One region of the Thiomicrorhabdus sediminis genome, then DNA from elsewhere that is predicted to be linked to it. Evidence: predicted binding sites of a transcription regulator. Region 1 holds the regulator's gene; the other holds the start of a gene.
What was found. The regulator PhoB, encoded in region 1, activates phosphate uptake and scavenging genes when phosphate is short. The targets are predictions, from matches to a motif close to GNNTGTCATAAAACTGTCANAT.
Positions count from the first base shown of each region.

Region 2: eno (phosphopyruvate hydratase) is a predicted target of PhoB. The motif match lies at 3,261-3,282, and genes of this name have one in related genera.

Region 1 covers NZ_CP040602.1:635,447-643,736, reverse strand. The annotation lists gene FE785_RS02900 (PstS family phosphate ABC transporter substrate-binding protein) at 1-284, opposite strand, end outside; gene phoR (phosphate regulon sensor histidine kinase PhoR) at 490-1,773, opposite strand; gene phoB (phosphate regulon transcriptional regulator PhoB) at 1,773-2,465, opposite strand; gene phoU (phosphate signaling complex protein PhoU) at 2,487-3,221, opposite strand; gene pstB (phosphate ABC transporter ATP-binding protein PstB) at 3,260-4,078, opposite strand; gene pstA (phosphate ABC transporter permease PstA) at 4,171-5,811, opposite strand; gene FE785_RS02870 (ABC transporter permease subunit) at 5,823-8,093, opposite strand.
Region 2 covers NZ_CP040602.1:1,250,518-1,258,807, forward strand. The annotation lists gene surE (5'/3'-nucleotidase SurE) at 51-827, opposite strand; gene FE785_RS05765 (Smr/MutS family protein) at 907-1,476, shown strand; gene FE785_RS05770 (FtsB family cell division protein) at 1,525-1,866, opposite strand; gene eno (phosphopyruvate hydratase) at 1,930-3,210, opposite strand; gene kdsA (3-deoxy-8-phosphooctulonate synthase) at 3,333-4,172, opposite strand; gene FE785_RS05785 (CTP synthase) at 4,185-5,813, opposite strand; gene tilS (tRNA lysidine(34) synthetase TilS) at 6,012-7,607, opposite strand; gene FE785_RS05795 (acetyl-CoA carboxylase carboxyltransferase subunit alpha) at 7,652-8,290, opposite strand, start outside.

The DNA.
Region 1 (8,290 bases):
TTACGGCTCATAGGACCGATGTTAGAAGTACCTTCTGTTAGCGCTGGAGGAGCAGTAGATGAACCCGCAGCCTGGATCTGGATGTTTACGTTAGGGTAGGCACGCTTGAATTCTTCAGCCCAAAGCGTCATTAGGTTCGCTAGCGTATCAGAACCAACAGAAGAAACGCTTCCAGAAACACCCGAAACTTTTTCGTAGTTAGGTAGATCATCTACCGCGTAAGCAGTTGATGTTGCCATTACTGCGCTTAGACCCATTGCCATAAGAAGGTTGGCTTTTTTCATGGTTATACTCCAAATATTTTTAAAAAAGGTAAATAGCTTGAATACGGGATCCTATTGTAGAGACGGTTCATAAAACTAAATTGACACTAATATGACAAATTGATGACATTTAACGAAATTAAATGTTTTTATAAGAATGGATAAAACTGAAAAAGACTATTGATTTATTAAAGGTTTTTAATCGAAATCGGGACAATTTACCGTGTTATTTCGATGACAAAGGAAAGACACAACGAAAACAACTGCCCTTGCCCACGACACTGTCAATCTGCAATTGACCGTTATGCCTTTCCAGCACATGCTTGACGATTGCCAATCCGAGACCGGTTCCGCCCGTGCCACGCGAACGGTCGGCATCAACCCGATAAAAACGTTCTGTTAAACGCGGAATATGCTCCTGGGCGATGCCGATACCTTCATCAATCACCTCAAAAACCGCCTGTTGGTTATGTTTGAACCAACGTACCTTGATATCCCCCCCTTCCGGTGAATAACGTACCGCGTTCGACACAAGGTTCATAAACAGGCTTTTCAGCGATTCTTCATAACCTTCCAACGTCAGATGATCGTCAATCTCAAAGCTGAACTTATGATTTACACCGCCGAGGCGCTGCGCATCCTTTTCAATCTGATGTAATAAGCTTGCAACCGATACGACTGATTTTGAGCGGTTGATGGAACCGGACTCGATCGTCGATAAAGCCAACAGGTCTTCAATAATAGCCTGCATTCGATGTGCCTGGGTTTCCATATGCTGCAACGGCACCTGCCAGGCATTTTGATGGCTGCCCGGGGTATCGAGCATAACTTCCAGATAACCGCGCAATACGGTCAGAGGCGTGCGTAATTCATGAGAAGCGTTGGCGATAAAATCACGACGGATTTGCGCTAATTGATACAGCTCAGTGATATCCCTGACAACAACAAGTTTATGGTCTTCAAAATAACTGAAAATCCGTACCTCAAAGGTACGTGATTGATGCTGAATGGCCGTCAAAGTCAAGGCTTTATCGAATTGCCCTCGACGTAGATACTGGATGAATTCAGGCTGACGGATAACCGACTCAATTTTACAGCCGATATCCTGGTGGCGCATCCCTAACATGGTTTTGGAAATCGGATTGAACCATTCGATATTGTCGCGTTTATCCAACGAAACAATCGCATCGGGAATCAACATCGACGCCGCTTTGAACTGCTCGGATTTATAAAGGTTTATATCGGCGTGTTTTTCCAGCGCGCGCTGTTTTTTATTGACCAGATAACTCAATTCCTCCCAAAAACCGGAGTCAGGAGGACTATAAGTAGACGAACGGCGATCCATCCAACGCTCGAAACGCGACATATTGAGCAGATGACGGAAAACGTAATAGATGAAATAGGCGCTAAAACTGGCAAGCCAAAGGCCGGTAATCCAGGCAAAAAAGAACACTACCAGAAAGCTGCTGAATAACCAGCTTAACTCACTTTTGATAGCATTGCTCAGCATCAGTTCACCGAAAAGCGGTAACCGGAACCACGGATGGTTTGAATGTAGTCGGCGACCTCGACCGGTTCAAGCAATTTACGCAGACGGCGGATATGCACATCAACGGTACGCTCTTCAACCACCACATTGACACCCCAGACATGGTCAAGCAGTTGAGCACGCGAATAAACACGATTAGGATGGGTCATAAAGAAATGAATCAACTTAAACTCGGTTGGCCCCAGTTTAATCTCTTCATTATTGACAAAAAAACGATGAGATTCCATATCCAACGCCATGGCACCGGAATGGAGAACATCACTGTCGACAATGTCATTGGACTGACGTCTAAGCAAGGCTTGAATACGTGCAACCAAAGCGCGGGGTGAGAATGGCTTGATCACATAATCATCGGCACCGGCATCGAACCCCTGAACCTGATCCTCTTCCCCGTCACGAGCGGTAAGCATAATCATTGCAATGGAACGGGTTTTATCGTTCTGACGCAATCGTTTCGCCAATTGAACCCCAGAGGTGCCGGGCATCATCCAATCCAATAAAATCAGATCAGGAGCACTCTCTAGAGCCAATTTCCAGCCGTCTTCGGCATTGGATGCTTCAATCACCTCATAATCCGAAGCGCTTAAGGTGAATTTGAGCATATCACGGATAGCCGCTTCGTCTTCTACTACCAATACCTTCTGCTTACTCATGTCAGACCCGTCTGGTTACAGTTACTTATCGATTCGAGATAAAAACTCGGTTAATTTATCACTGTTCATACTGCGCACGTCTTTGCCGTTAATCAGGTAAACAACACTCTCAGCAATATTAACGATATGCGCGGAAATACGTTCTGCAGCACGGATTGAAGAAATCATCTGCATGGTGTATTCCGCCAAACCATGATGACTATTCAGAGAGTCCTGAATCTCTTGCAAAGAGTCCTGTTTGATTTCGGTGATACGAACATCATCGGCAATCACTTCTTCGAGACGATCCAAGTCCAGCTGAGAGAAACAGGTTAGTACCATTTTCAGAATATTCAGATCAATGGTGATCATCTCCAGCAATGCTTTATAGCCAGGAAGAGTTTCGATGGCGATCTCTTCCACATCGGCCATTTTCGCCGCCAAACGCGAGGCATTGACACTCTCATCACCGATACGTTCCAAATCGACGGCAATGCGGATAGCGCTAACGATTAAACGCAGATCCGAAGCGGTAGGCTGCTGACGAGCCAATACACGGGCACAAAGACTATCGATTTCAACTTCGTGCTTATTAACGAACTTGTCCGAATGCTTAATCTCCGAAGCTAGGGTTGAGTTTGATCCCTTAATCGCTTCAATGGCATTATTAAGCTGTCCCTCAACCAGACCACCCATTGCCAGGACATGGTTGAACAAGTCCTCTAGGTTGCGATTGTATTGCGCTGAAATATGAGTTTTAAACTCTGTTCTTTCCATCTGTTTATCTCTTTTTGGTGCTTGACCAACTTAATAAATTAACCGTAACGCCCAGTAATATAATCTTCAGTTCGCTTGACCTGTGGATTGGTGAACAAGCTGTCTGTATCCGTATATTCGATCAAGTCACCCATATACATAAAGGCGGTGTAATCGGATACACGAGCCGCCTGTTGCATATTGTGGGTAACAATCAAAATCGTGAATTCTTTTTTCAATTCGAAAATCAACTCTTCAATCGCCAGAGTCGAAATCGGGTCAAGTGCGGAAGTCGGCTCATCAAGCAGTAACACTTCCGGCTTGATGGCAATCGCACGGGCAATACATAAACGCTGCTGCTGACCGCCCGACATACCTAACGCATTCTCATCCAAACGGTCTTTTACCTCATCCCAGAGTCCGGCACCTTTCAACGCCCACTCAACCGTTTCGTCCAATATGGTTTTATCCGTGATACCTTGTAATCTCAAACCATAACAGACATTTTCATAAATTGACTTTGGAAACGGGTTTGGCTTCTGGAACACCATACCGACGCGGCGACGTAAAGCGGCGACATCCATGTTTTTCGCATACATGTCATCACCGTGCAGAGTCATATCACCTTCAACGCGGACAATATCAATCAAATCGTTCATACGATTGAAACAGCGTAACAAGGTTGATTTACCGCAACCTGATGGACCGATAAACGCGGTGACACGGTTTTCCGGCACGACCATATTGATGCTGTTTAGCGCCTGTTTTTCACCATAAAACAGGTTCCAGTCCTTCACCTCAATGGCAATCTTTTCATTATCCAAAGATAAAGCTCTATCTTCACGATCCATAGAAATTGACAGGTTGTGCTCACTCATAAAATTTTCCTCAGGTCGGTAACCGCCGATGCCGTTACCTAAAAAGTTTTGCTGCCCGCTTACAAGTCAGGCAAGTGTTTGCAAATTTTAAATTAGTTATCAAGCGACTTATATTTTTCACGAAGTCGGTTACGAATCGAAATCGCTCCCAAGTTCAAACTAACAATGATAATGACCAATAGTAAAGATGTTGCATAAACTAAAGGCTGAGACGCTTCGACGTTCGGGCTCTGGAAACCGACATCGTAGATATGGAAACCTAGGTGCATGAACTTACGATCAAGATGGACAAACGGTGCGATCGCATCAACCGGCAATTCAGGAGCCAGCTTAACAACACCAACCAACATCAGCGGCGCCACCTCACCGGCAGCACGCGCAATCGCCAAAATCAAACCGGTCATAATCGCCGGTGTCGCCATCGGTAAAACTATCTTCATAATGGTTTCGGCTTTGGTTGCCCCTAGGGCCAAACCACCCTCACGCAAAGAACGTGGAATACGTGCCAGACCTTCTTCGGTAGAAACAATCACCACCGGCAGCGTCAATAGCGCCATAGTCAATGATGCCCACAATAGCCCCGGCGTTCCGAAGGTTGGGCTTGGCAAGGCATAACCATAAAACAGTTCATCAATACTGCCCCCAAGAATATAGACAAAGAAACCTAAACCGAAAATACCAAATACAATCGATGGCACCCCCGCCAGGTTATTGATCGAGATTCGCACCAAACGCAAAATCGGACCGTCTTTGGCGTACTCACGCATATAGATCGCGGCAATCACTCCCATCGGCGTAACCAGAATCGTCATTAACAATACCATGGTGATGGTACCGATCATCGCCGGGAAAATCCCACCTTCGGTATTTGCCTCACGTGGGTCATCGACGAGGAAGTTGCCCAAACTGTTCATAAAGAAGCCTAACTTATCCATTGTCGACATATTGTTAGGTCGCCAGATATGGACAATCTTCTTTAAAGGTACCGTCATACGCTGACCGTTGCTGATTTCCACGGTCACCTGACCGAAGTTCGCCAACTTCTTATAAAGCACCGCAGTATCTTTTTGGTGGGCTTCAAACGCTTTTTGCAACTCGGCACGCTCTGCATCCAAACGCGCGGCTTCCGCATCGGTAAACAGGTTTTCAGCGCGTAATTTTTTCTCTTCGTAGCGCAGTTCCTGAATCTCATAGTTGATTTCACCAATCAGGATTTTTTCGATATAACGAATCTCATCATGCGTTCTGGCACTTTCTTCTACACGCTTACTAAGCTCCGCTAAGACTTCCGTTTCTTCGGTAATCGTCTGTCCGTCAAATTGACCTTCTACCAGATGACCAAACACATTACCGTACTCATAACGCTCGATAACGATGACATCATCAGCCAACTTATCCATCGGCGAAACGAATTGATCGGCGTTAATCCAGCGGAAATCGATACCGTAAACATCACGGTTACCGACCTTGATCAAGTACTGCTTGACCTCTTCTTCAGCACCGGTCTCAGGGTTCATCAATTCTCGCGTTTTGGAATCGCGAATCTCACCGATGACCTTGTTTACCTTACCGTTTTCATTAACCTGAAATTCATATACCGAATGCGGCCAGAAATGAACCGCCCCCTTATAGGTAATCATGGCGATCAAACCGAAAACCAATACCACGCTGATACTGACCATGGCCGAACTCAACCAGATCCAGTGTTCACCTTTATTCATCCATGCTTTCATTAATCAGACTCCTATAGTGAACCATATTTACGGCGCATGCGCTGTCGGACAACTTCGGCCAAGGTGTTGAAGATAAAGGTGAAAATAAACAGTACCAAACCGGCAAGGAACAACACTCTATAGTGTGAACTGGCAACTTCAGCCTCTGCCATTTCCACAGCAAGGTTAGCCGACAGCGTACGCATACCTTCAAAGATATTTACTTCCATCAACGGTGTATTACCCGAAGCCATCAAGACGATCATGGTCTCACCGACACCGCGACCGAAGCCCAGCATAATCGCTGAGAAGATACCCGGGCTTGCTGTCGGCAAAACAACACCGACAAGGGTCTGCCAACCGCTCGCACCAAGAGCCAAAGAACCGTTAACCAGATAACTCGGTACGTTATAGATCGCATCCTCCGTCACCGAGAAGATCGTCGGGATCAGCGCAAAGCCCATCGCAAAACCGATAACCATCGCATTACGCTGATCAAAATCGATACCGGCTTCGGCGGTCAGCCAGTGACGCATATTGCCATCAAAGAAGGCATTTTCGATTGGGCTGCTTAACTGCAATGCCAACCAACCCAAGACAATGATTACCGGAATCATCAATACTGCTCGTCTACCAACCGGCACCGTCAGACGAATCGACTCGGGCAGGCGTGACCAAGCGTAACCGAACAGAACAATACCGATTGGCACCAATATCAATATGGCGAAGAAACCGGGTAAATTCGCCTCCATATAAGGCGCCAACCAAAGACCGGCTAGGAAACCGAGGATTACCGTAGGCAGCGCTTCGATCAATTCGACCGATGGCTTAACCCATTGACGGGTCGCTTTATCCATAAAGAAAGCGGTATAGATCGCTGCAAGAATGGCGATAGGCACGGCAAACAACATCGAATACAGCGCCGCCTTAATGGTACCGAACGTTAATGGGGTTAAAGAGAATTTAGGCTCAAAATCGGAGCTGGCTGACGATGACTGCCAAGTATAACTTGGCTCTTCATAGCCTTCATACCAGACCTTCCCCCAAAGACTTGAGAAAGACACATCCGGATGTTCGTTTTCAATATCAAAAAAGACAATCTGATTACCGCTTTCTACCACAGCGCCATTTGCACGCGGAGCCATGGTTACGTTAGCATCGCCACCCTTATCGGCAAAGGTTTCAGAGCCGAGATGACGTTCTGCCGTTGAGTGATAAAGGTGGAAGCCACCTTGGTTATCAGTGACGGCAAAACCTTTACGTGCCAATTCAATACCGATCGAAGTCACTGCGGCATCACTGACCTTAAACGAACGGATTTGCTGGAGAGCAAAGTTATTGTTGTCATCACGAACCGGGAACCACTGATAGACGTTACCTTTATTGGTACCGATCATCAAAGAGTAGTCACCCAACAAGAAACGGATCAAAGTCGGCTTTTCATCATTTTTTAACAGATTGACGTGTTGAACCAAAGCCGGCTCGTCAATATAACGGATATCATAGAAATCGGTGGCACCATCTGCATCGATCAAATATAGATTGCGCCCACTAACATCCATCTTCAACCACTTAACTTTTGATGTCGGTGTAAATTCACCAGAGTTGTTCTCTTCCAATGTTACCGAGTCCGATAACATCGATTCGACTTTGCTGAATTCTTTAATGTAAACACGCTGTTGCCCGGCTACCTGGTAGGCGATACGCATTTCCGATTCACCGGCTTTGATGGACAGCTTACTGATGGCATCGTCAGCCAACTCGATCGACTCTTCACCAAACGGATACTCAACCTTAGGCGTAATGGTTTTGACGTTATCAGGATAAGTGACGTTATAGCCGTATTTGGCAAACAATAGACTACCGTCAGAAAGACCAAAGGCGACCAGATGGGTTAGTTCGTTGACGACAGTGAAGCTGGTGATGTCATTACCGTTTAACGGCAAGCTTTCATTGAAATTCTCGGCTCCGTTGACTAGGTCAAAACCAACCAGCTTACCCGATTCGGTAAAACGGATAGCCGAGCTTTTGTATTCATCGACACCATAGTACAAAGTTTTTTCCTGCTCGCCGCCAGGCAGAGCAAAACTGTGGGATTTTTCTATACTTGCCGGTGTAAATAGCGGCAATACCACATAGAACAGAAAGAACATGATAAGTAACACGGCAAAGATAACACCGACACCACCAAAGGATATTCCATAGCGTGCCAAAGCATCTTTTAGGTTACGGCGGCGAATGCGCTTTTCAAAAGCTTCACCACTTAAGGCTTCATCCAGCTTACCCTGTACAGAAGTCGTCATATTTTCAACCTAACTTGTAATGGTTCCACAACCATGTATCTTGAATCAATTTTTAGCTTTTGCAAGCTCTATTCCAGAAACCATAGTCGCCAATTTAAAATTGTTATGAATATTAACAGGCGAATATGACAAGGAAATTGCATTTTAAATTGTTTATGACACATTTCTGTAACATTTTTGTAATATTTGATAATAGA
Region 2 (8,290 bases), 620 kb from region 1:
CCTCTAATTTTTATACTATGCTTTACAACGGATTATTTTTGTCATCTATTCTATAGGTTTAGAGCGGACTGGTGCAGCTTTTCCAACATTTTATAATCGGTTAAATCGATCTTTAATGGTGTTATTGAAGCATAACCATTTTCAACCGCATGGAAATCGGTACCCTCTCCAGCATCCGCGGCCGGTCCGGCAGGCCCAATCCAAAAAATCGGTAAACCACGCGGGTCGACCTGTTTGACAACTGGCTCTGACTGATGGCGATGCCCTAAACGGGTAACCTTAACACCCTTGAGTGCTTCTAAAGGAATATCCGGTACATTGATATTGAAAATCGTATCACGTGCCTCCAGCACACTGAAATCCTCCATTGCCTGAAGAAACTGTATAACCACAGCCGCTGCAGTTTCATAGTGCTTCTCACCACACAAGGAGACAGCAATCGAAGGCTTACCTAAAAAGCGCCCTTCGGTGGCTGCCGCAACCGTACCGGAATAAAGCACATCATCGCCCATATTAGCACCGGCATTGATTCCTGAAATAACAATATCAGGCTGATAACCCAAAGCACCATTGACCGCCAAATGCACACAATCGGTCGGCGTGCCGTTAACGCTATAAACCTGACAACGTTTGTCCTTACAGTGATTGCCATGCTGAGTTAAACGCAATGGCTCCAATAGCGTTAACGAGTTACTTGCTGCGCTACGGTTTCTTTCCGGGGCAACCAGATCCAGTCTTTCAAAATCCAGTTTATCGATAAATGTCTGCAGCAATGACTGAATGCCTCCGGCAAAATAGCCATCATCATTAGAGAGAAGAATTTTCATGGTGTAAAATACCTTATTCGACCACGACAATAACCCAGCCGTGTTTGATGAATTTCGTGCAATTATATAAGTTTCCACTATGACAGACCACGACAAATCTTTATTTCAACAAGCCATGGCTGAAATGTCAGATATAAAGCCGATCAAAAACGGCAATCAATATTTGGAGCATCAAGAAAATGCTCAGCAACTGAAAGCACAACAACGTCAAGTGATTAGAAAACTGCGTCAAAAACAACTGCAACCGAAATTCAATAGCGACAGCTTCGAGAAAGACCATGATATCGACAGCCAACCGGTCGGCAATTTTGCCACTTTAAGTTATTTTCAACCGGGATTACGCGCACAGGAAATTGAAAAACTCAAAAAAGGCAAATATCCCAATCAGGCGGAACTCGATTTACACGGTTTGACAGTGGAACTGGCAGAAAAACAGATTCGTGACTTTCTTAAACAATGCTATGGCTATGAATTACGTTATATTCGCATTATTCACGGTAAAGGTTATAACTCGGAAGACAATTTTCCGGTTTTAAAAAATCTGGTCAATCAGATACTCAGACAAACCCCGTTTATTCTGGGATTTTACAGCGCTCCAGCTAAACAAGGCGGTAGTGGCGCGGTAAATATTTTGCTTAAAGCGCAATAAACCCACCAATAAAAGACAAGCCAACAAACAAGTATAAGAAATGGCGATTTAAGGAGTGGCGATTGAATTGGTTGCCGAATCGTCCATGACAGACTCATCTGTATTGGGATCAGGCTGTTTAAGCGTGATCACATTAACAAACACCTCATCTTTTTTCACCATACCCAAAGTTTGACGGGCGATGGTTTCAATCGCCTGCGGGTTGTTTTGCAACTCATGGACTTCTTCGGCAAGTTTAGCGTTCTGAAGTCGCTGTTCGGTTAAAGAGCTTTCCAATTCGGTTAATTGGTTCTGTAAAGTAAAAAGCTCGCTTAGCCCTCCGTCAGAGGACAATAAGCGAGCTTGTAAAACAACAATCAGCAATGCCAATGCGAGGTAAATCTTTTTCACATCAGACTCCTTGCTCAAGGCTCCAAAAGAGCCTTTGATTGTTATAAATAACTAGAACCAGAATTACTTAAGGTTATAAAACGCTGATTTACCAGGGTAAACCGCAGCGTCACCTAACGCTTCTTCAATACGGATCAACTGATTGTATTTAGCAATACGGTCTGTACGTGACATAGAACCGGTCTTGATCTGACCACAACCTGTTGCCACCGCGATATCAGCAATGGTTGTATCTTCGGTTTCACCTGAACGGTGAGAAACCACAGCTGTGTAACCGGCTTTCTTGGCCATCGCAATCGCTTCGAAAGTTTCTGTCAAAGTACCAATCTGGTTGATTTTGATAAGGATAGAGTTGGCGATACCTTTCTCGATCCCTTCAGCCAAGATTTTAGGGTTAGTTACGAACAAATCATCACCAACGATCTGTAGGCGTTTACCGTCTTTTTCTGTCTGGTATTTGAAACCATCCCAGTCTGACTCGTCCAGACCGTCTTCGATAGAGATGATTGGGTAGTTGGTTACCCACTCAGACAATAGGTCAACCATCTGTTCTGAAGTCAGCGTTTTGTTTTCAGAAGCCAGCGTATAAACACCATCTTTATACAATTCAGAAGATGCGGCATCCATCGCGATCATAATATCTTCACCAGCTTTGTAGCCAGCCGCTTCAATCGCTTCTAGGATAACCTGTAGCGCTTCTTCGTTAGACTTAAGATCCGGTGCAAAACCACCTTCATCACCGACCGCAGTGTTGTAACCTTTATCAGCCAATACTTTTTTCAACGCATGGAATACTTCGGCGCCATAGCGGATTGCTTCAGACATAGAAGGCGCACCCACCGGCATAATCATGAACTCTTGGAAATCTACTGAGTTATCCGCGTGCTCACCACCGTTGATGATATTCATCATCGGTACCGGCATTTTGTAATCATCAGTTTTTAGGTAAGCGTATAAAGGCAAACCTTTTGACTTAGCTGCTGCTTGAGCTGTGGCAATTGACACCGCCAAGATCGCGTTCGCACCCAAACGTGCTTTGTTGTGAGTACCATCAAGCTCAATCATTTTGTTATCGATCGCTGCTTGATCAGTCGCGTCCATACCGATAAGCGCTTGCTTGATTTCGCCATTGATATTGTTAACAGCGTTAAGGACACCTTTACCACCGAACTTTGACTTATCACCGTCACGCAATTCAATCGCTTCGCGAGACCCGGTTGAAGCACCTGAAGGTGAAATACCACGCCCCATAGAACCATCTTCAAGAATCACATCTGCTTCTACTGTCGGGTTACCACGTGAATCGATAACTTGACGTGCTTTAATATCTTTAATCAACGACATTTTTTTTCCTATTAACTTTTATAAACGAATAATCTTATTTTAAGGCACCTATATGACAGCGCCATGACAAATTCTTAGCTTTGCTTGCTGATAACGGTTTTGCCGTTTGCTACAGCCCGAGTTTAAAGAGAGAAATTATCTTCGATAAATCCACGTTCTTTAACTACTGAGTCCAACGCTTTTAACGTTTCCAGTAGCGGTTCAAGCTGACCTAAAGGCCACATGTTAGGCCCATCACTTAGAGCTTTTTGAGGATCAGGGTGCGTTTCCATAAACACACCTGACACTCCAGCTGCAATCGCAGCTCGGGCCAGCACAGGAACCATTTCTCGCTGACCACCTGAAGTTGTACCTTGTCCACCAGGCTGTTGCACAGAATGCGTTGCATCAAATACTACCGGGCATTCGGTTGAACGCATTGACGCCAAACCGCGCATATCGGAAACCAAGGTGTTATAACCGAATGATGTACCACGATCGCAGACCATAATGTTGTCGTTACCGACTTCACGGGCTTTAGCAACTACCTGATTCATATCCCAAGGCGCTTGGAACTGGCCTTTTTTAATATTGACCGGCAAACCTTGGCGACAGACGTTTTGAATGAAATTGGTTTGACGAACCAAAAACGCCGGGGTCTGCATCACATCAACCACCGAGGCAACTTCATCCAACGGGGTATCTTCATGCACATCGGTTAATACCGGCACACCGACTTCATCCTTCACTTTTTGTAGAATACGCAAGCCTTCTTCAATTCCTAAACCACGAAAACTTGCGGTAGAAGAACGGTTAGCCTTATCGTATGACGATTTGAAAATAAAAGGAATATCCAACTTCTCGGTCATCTCTTTTAGCTGACCGGCAGTATCAATCGCCAGTTGTTCAGATTCAATAACACAAGGACCGGCAATCAAAAAAAACGGTTGATCAATTCCGACATTAAAACCACATAATTTCATTGCTTATTCCTATTACGCTTTATTCTTATAATCATTAGCCGCATTCACAAATGCACTGAACAATGGATGACCGTTTCTTGGTGTAGAGGTAAATTCCGGGTGGAACTGACAAGCTACAAACCAAGGATGCTCAGGAATCTCAATGGTTTCAACCAGATTACCATCTTCTGAACGACCCGCAAAAACCAAACCGGCTTGTTCAAGCTTAGACACATAACCGTCGTTAACCTCATAGCGGTGACGGTGACGCTCACGAATCAATTCACTGCCGTAAATATCAGCAATTTTACTGCCTGCAGTCAGACTACAATTTTGTCCACCCAGGCGCATGGTGCCGCCGAGGTCAACATCTTCATCACGCTCAACCAGATTGCCTTCTTCATCGGTCCATTCAGTAATTAGCGCCACAACAGGGAAAGGTGTTTGGGCATTCAGTTCACTACTGTGAGCATTTTCCAAGCCCGCCACATGGCGAGCATACTCAACCACCGCCATCTGCATACCCAAACAGATACCCAAGTAAGGAATCTTGTTTTCACGCGCATATTGAATCGCGAGAATCTTACCTTCAACACCACGCTCACCAAAACCGCCAGGCACCAGGATCGCATCTTTATTTTTAATCGCATCCAAGCCCTCTGTTTCCAGTGATTCTGAATCGATATATTCGATATTAACGCGGGTATTGGTGTGGATTCCGGCATGTATCAAAGATTCAATCAATGATTTATAAGCCTCTGTCAAATCGACATACTTACCAACCATAGCGATTTCTACTGTCTTTTCAGGATTTAGCTGAGCTTCAACCACTTGATCCCAGTCAGACAAATCAACCGGCTTGGCATCGATTCCTAAGCGTTTTACCACAAGATCATCCAAACCTTGTTCATGCAACATTCTAGGCACTTCGTAGATAGTACGCGCATCCAAAGAGTTGATAACGGCTTTCTCTTCAACATTGGTAAACAACGCAATCTTACGCTTTTCGCTCTCTTCCAATGCCATTTCAGAACGACAAATCAGAATATCCGGTTGAATACCGATGGAACGCAACTCTTTTACCGAGTGCTGAGTAGGCTTGGTCTTGACCTCACCCGCTACAGCAATGTATGGCAACAAGGTCAGATGCATAAATAGAGCGCGATCACGCCCTACTTCGATGCTCAACTGACGAATGGCCTCCAGAAACGGTAAAGATTCGATATCACCCACAGTACCGCCAACTTCGACCAGAGCAACATCGGCGTCACCCGCCGCTTTGAGGATACGCTTTTTGATTTCATCAGTAACATGCGGGATTACCTGAACCGTTCCACCAAGGTAATCACCACGACGCTCATTGCGAATAACGGTTTCATATACCTGACCGGTAGAGAAGCTGTTACGCTTGGTAAAGTGACGCTGAACAAAGCGTTCATAATGACCTAAATCCAAGTCTGTTTCGGCGCCGTCATCAGTAACAAAAACCTCGCCGTGCTGCAACGGACTCATGGTTCCTGGATCGACATTGATATACGGATCCATTTTTAACATACTGACTTTAAGACCACGAGCTTCCAACAAGGCACCCAAAGATGCCGCTGCAATGCCCTTTCCTAAAGAAGAAACAACACCACCTGTTACAAAAATAAATTTAGTCATCAATTAACACTTTCTAGAATATGAAGTTTATGATTAGAAGTAATCAGAATGGAACCGAATTATACCGTATACAGCGGTTTTCAGCAATGGGATAATTCATAAAACCTGTAGACACGACGTTTTTCTCAACAAAATTTTATTTATACTGCATTCAGCCTTTAAAACAGCACTTTACAGATATTTTTCAAAGCCCAATAATTAACGCAACTGTAAAATTTGCAAGATTTGCAAATAACTCATTTCAAGAGTCCGAGGCTCAACTTGTGATTTTTCTGTTGGCGACAAATTTTGCAGACAATTTTGACACCCCAGCACCGCCAATATCCGCCCCTCATCATCTTGTAAAACCGGCCAAAAAACTCTTAACCAAGGAGGAATACGATGCTGCTGAAAAAAGTTTTTTAAGGCTTTTTTATTGACCGCGCCCTCGTCAAGATGAGCAATCGGCTTACAAACCAGGCCTGCCTTGGCATGCACAACGTTGAATTTAAAAGTATAACCCGGGTTGATCACTCTGCCCTGCAGTCCGCTAGAGTCGATATTCGACTTTAACTTAGCAATCGATGCCCATTCAATGCCACGGCAATAATCCTTAGCAGCTTGCTCGTTATGCTCTGTAAACCATTTAGGCAAAATATATAAACGCTGATATTGCCAACGCAATTCATACGAGCGCATCTTATAAGCCGCGTTTTGCACCCTATTATCGCCTTGCAGAGAGAAAACCAATACATACAGCCATTGGTAATGTTTTTTGCTCAACACAACTCCCGGAAAAAAAACGCTCAACCAATAACGGATTATGTTTTTTTGCTCAATCCAGTCAACCTCCTCAAGCGCCCTGAGCTCAATAAAATCAAAACTGAAACAACTGCTTTCAAGTCCTGATTGAGCCATTTTATCGAGCAGCAGGTTTGCCTCGGAAATATGCCCCGCACTATCCGACACTTTTTGCTGCACATCCGGCCAAAGCTTTTCAATATCGGGCAACAAGTTGTTACGCAACCAATTACGCCTAAATTGGTTATCTTGATTGGAAGGGTCTTCAATAAAGCTCAGCTCAACGCTTTTTGCATAATCGAGCATCGCCTGATAAGAGACCTTCAATAAAGGCCTATGCAGAATCAGATTATCATTCAGGCATTCATAGCACTCTAAAGCTCTTGACTCCGGCATTCCCGACATGCCTGGCACCCCGGCACCACGAAACAGATTGAGTAAAACGGTTTCAGCCTGGTCGCGCTGATGATGGGCAAACAATAGAACAGGCGCAGCCAAGCTTTTAAGGCTACCGCGCGCTTTGAAATCGCTTGCAACCATTTCCGTTAACGCCTGATAACGCGCTTTTCTGGCAACGGCTTCGATACCTTGGCGCTTAAAACTGTCCAACTGCAATTTTTTTGTTTGAAAAGCGACGCTCAACTGCCGCACTTGCTGCTGACAGAACTGTTGCCAATCATTGGCCTCTGCTTGCAGGTTATGATTGATGTGCAACACGGTTAACGAAAACTGCTTGCTTAAATCACTTTGCACATAAATCAGTTGATGCAAAGCATGCAGCAGCACACTGGAATCCATCCCTCCGCTATAGGCGATATAAAGCGGCTGCTGACACCCTTTTAATGGTTTATGTGAATTCAACCAATGTTCTAATGTCTGCATAACCGGTAAGGTGTTTTTCATTGCATCACTTGCTAAAGAAAATTGTTTCGCTTGCAGAGAAGAATGATCCGCATTAGATTGAGAAGCATCAGACAAGACTGAGAGGTTTTGTGAGGAATGATCAGATGACATAAGTGCCCCTTAGACCAAGAAGCACTTATTAATAAAGCGCGCTACTAGGCAACGTCAAAGTTACCATAGTCCATATAACGCTGATAGCGCTTAGCCAAAAGCTCATCGACCGGCTTGGCTTTCAAGGCATTTAATTGCGCCAATAAAGCGGCTTTAAGGTTGGCTGCCGCTTGCGCTGGATTACGGTGAGCCCCACCTAAAGGTTCATCGATAACTTGATCAACCAAACCCAGCGAGCTTAAACGCTCAGCGGTGATTCCCAAAGCTTCGGCAGCATCGGCGGCATTAGCGGCGTTTTTCCAAAGAATCGAAGCACAGCCTTCCGGAGAAATAACCGAATAGGTGCTGTACTGCATCATCATCGTTGTATCACCTACACCGATTGCCAAAGCGCCACCAGAACCACCTTCACCAATTACCGTACAGATAATCGGTACGCGCAATTCCGCCATTTCAATTAGGTTGCGCGCAATCGCTTCACTTTGACCGCGCTCTTCGGCATTAATCCCTGGATAGGCACCCGGAGTATCAATAAAGGTTAACACCGGTAAATTAAAACGCTCTGCCATCTTCATTAGGCGCAACGCTTTACGATAGCCTTCTGGACGCGGCATACCGAAATTACGACGAATTTTTTCTTTGGTGTCACGACCTTTTTCCTGCGAAATCACCATAACCGCTTG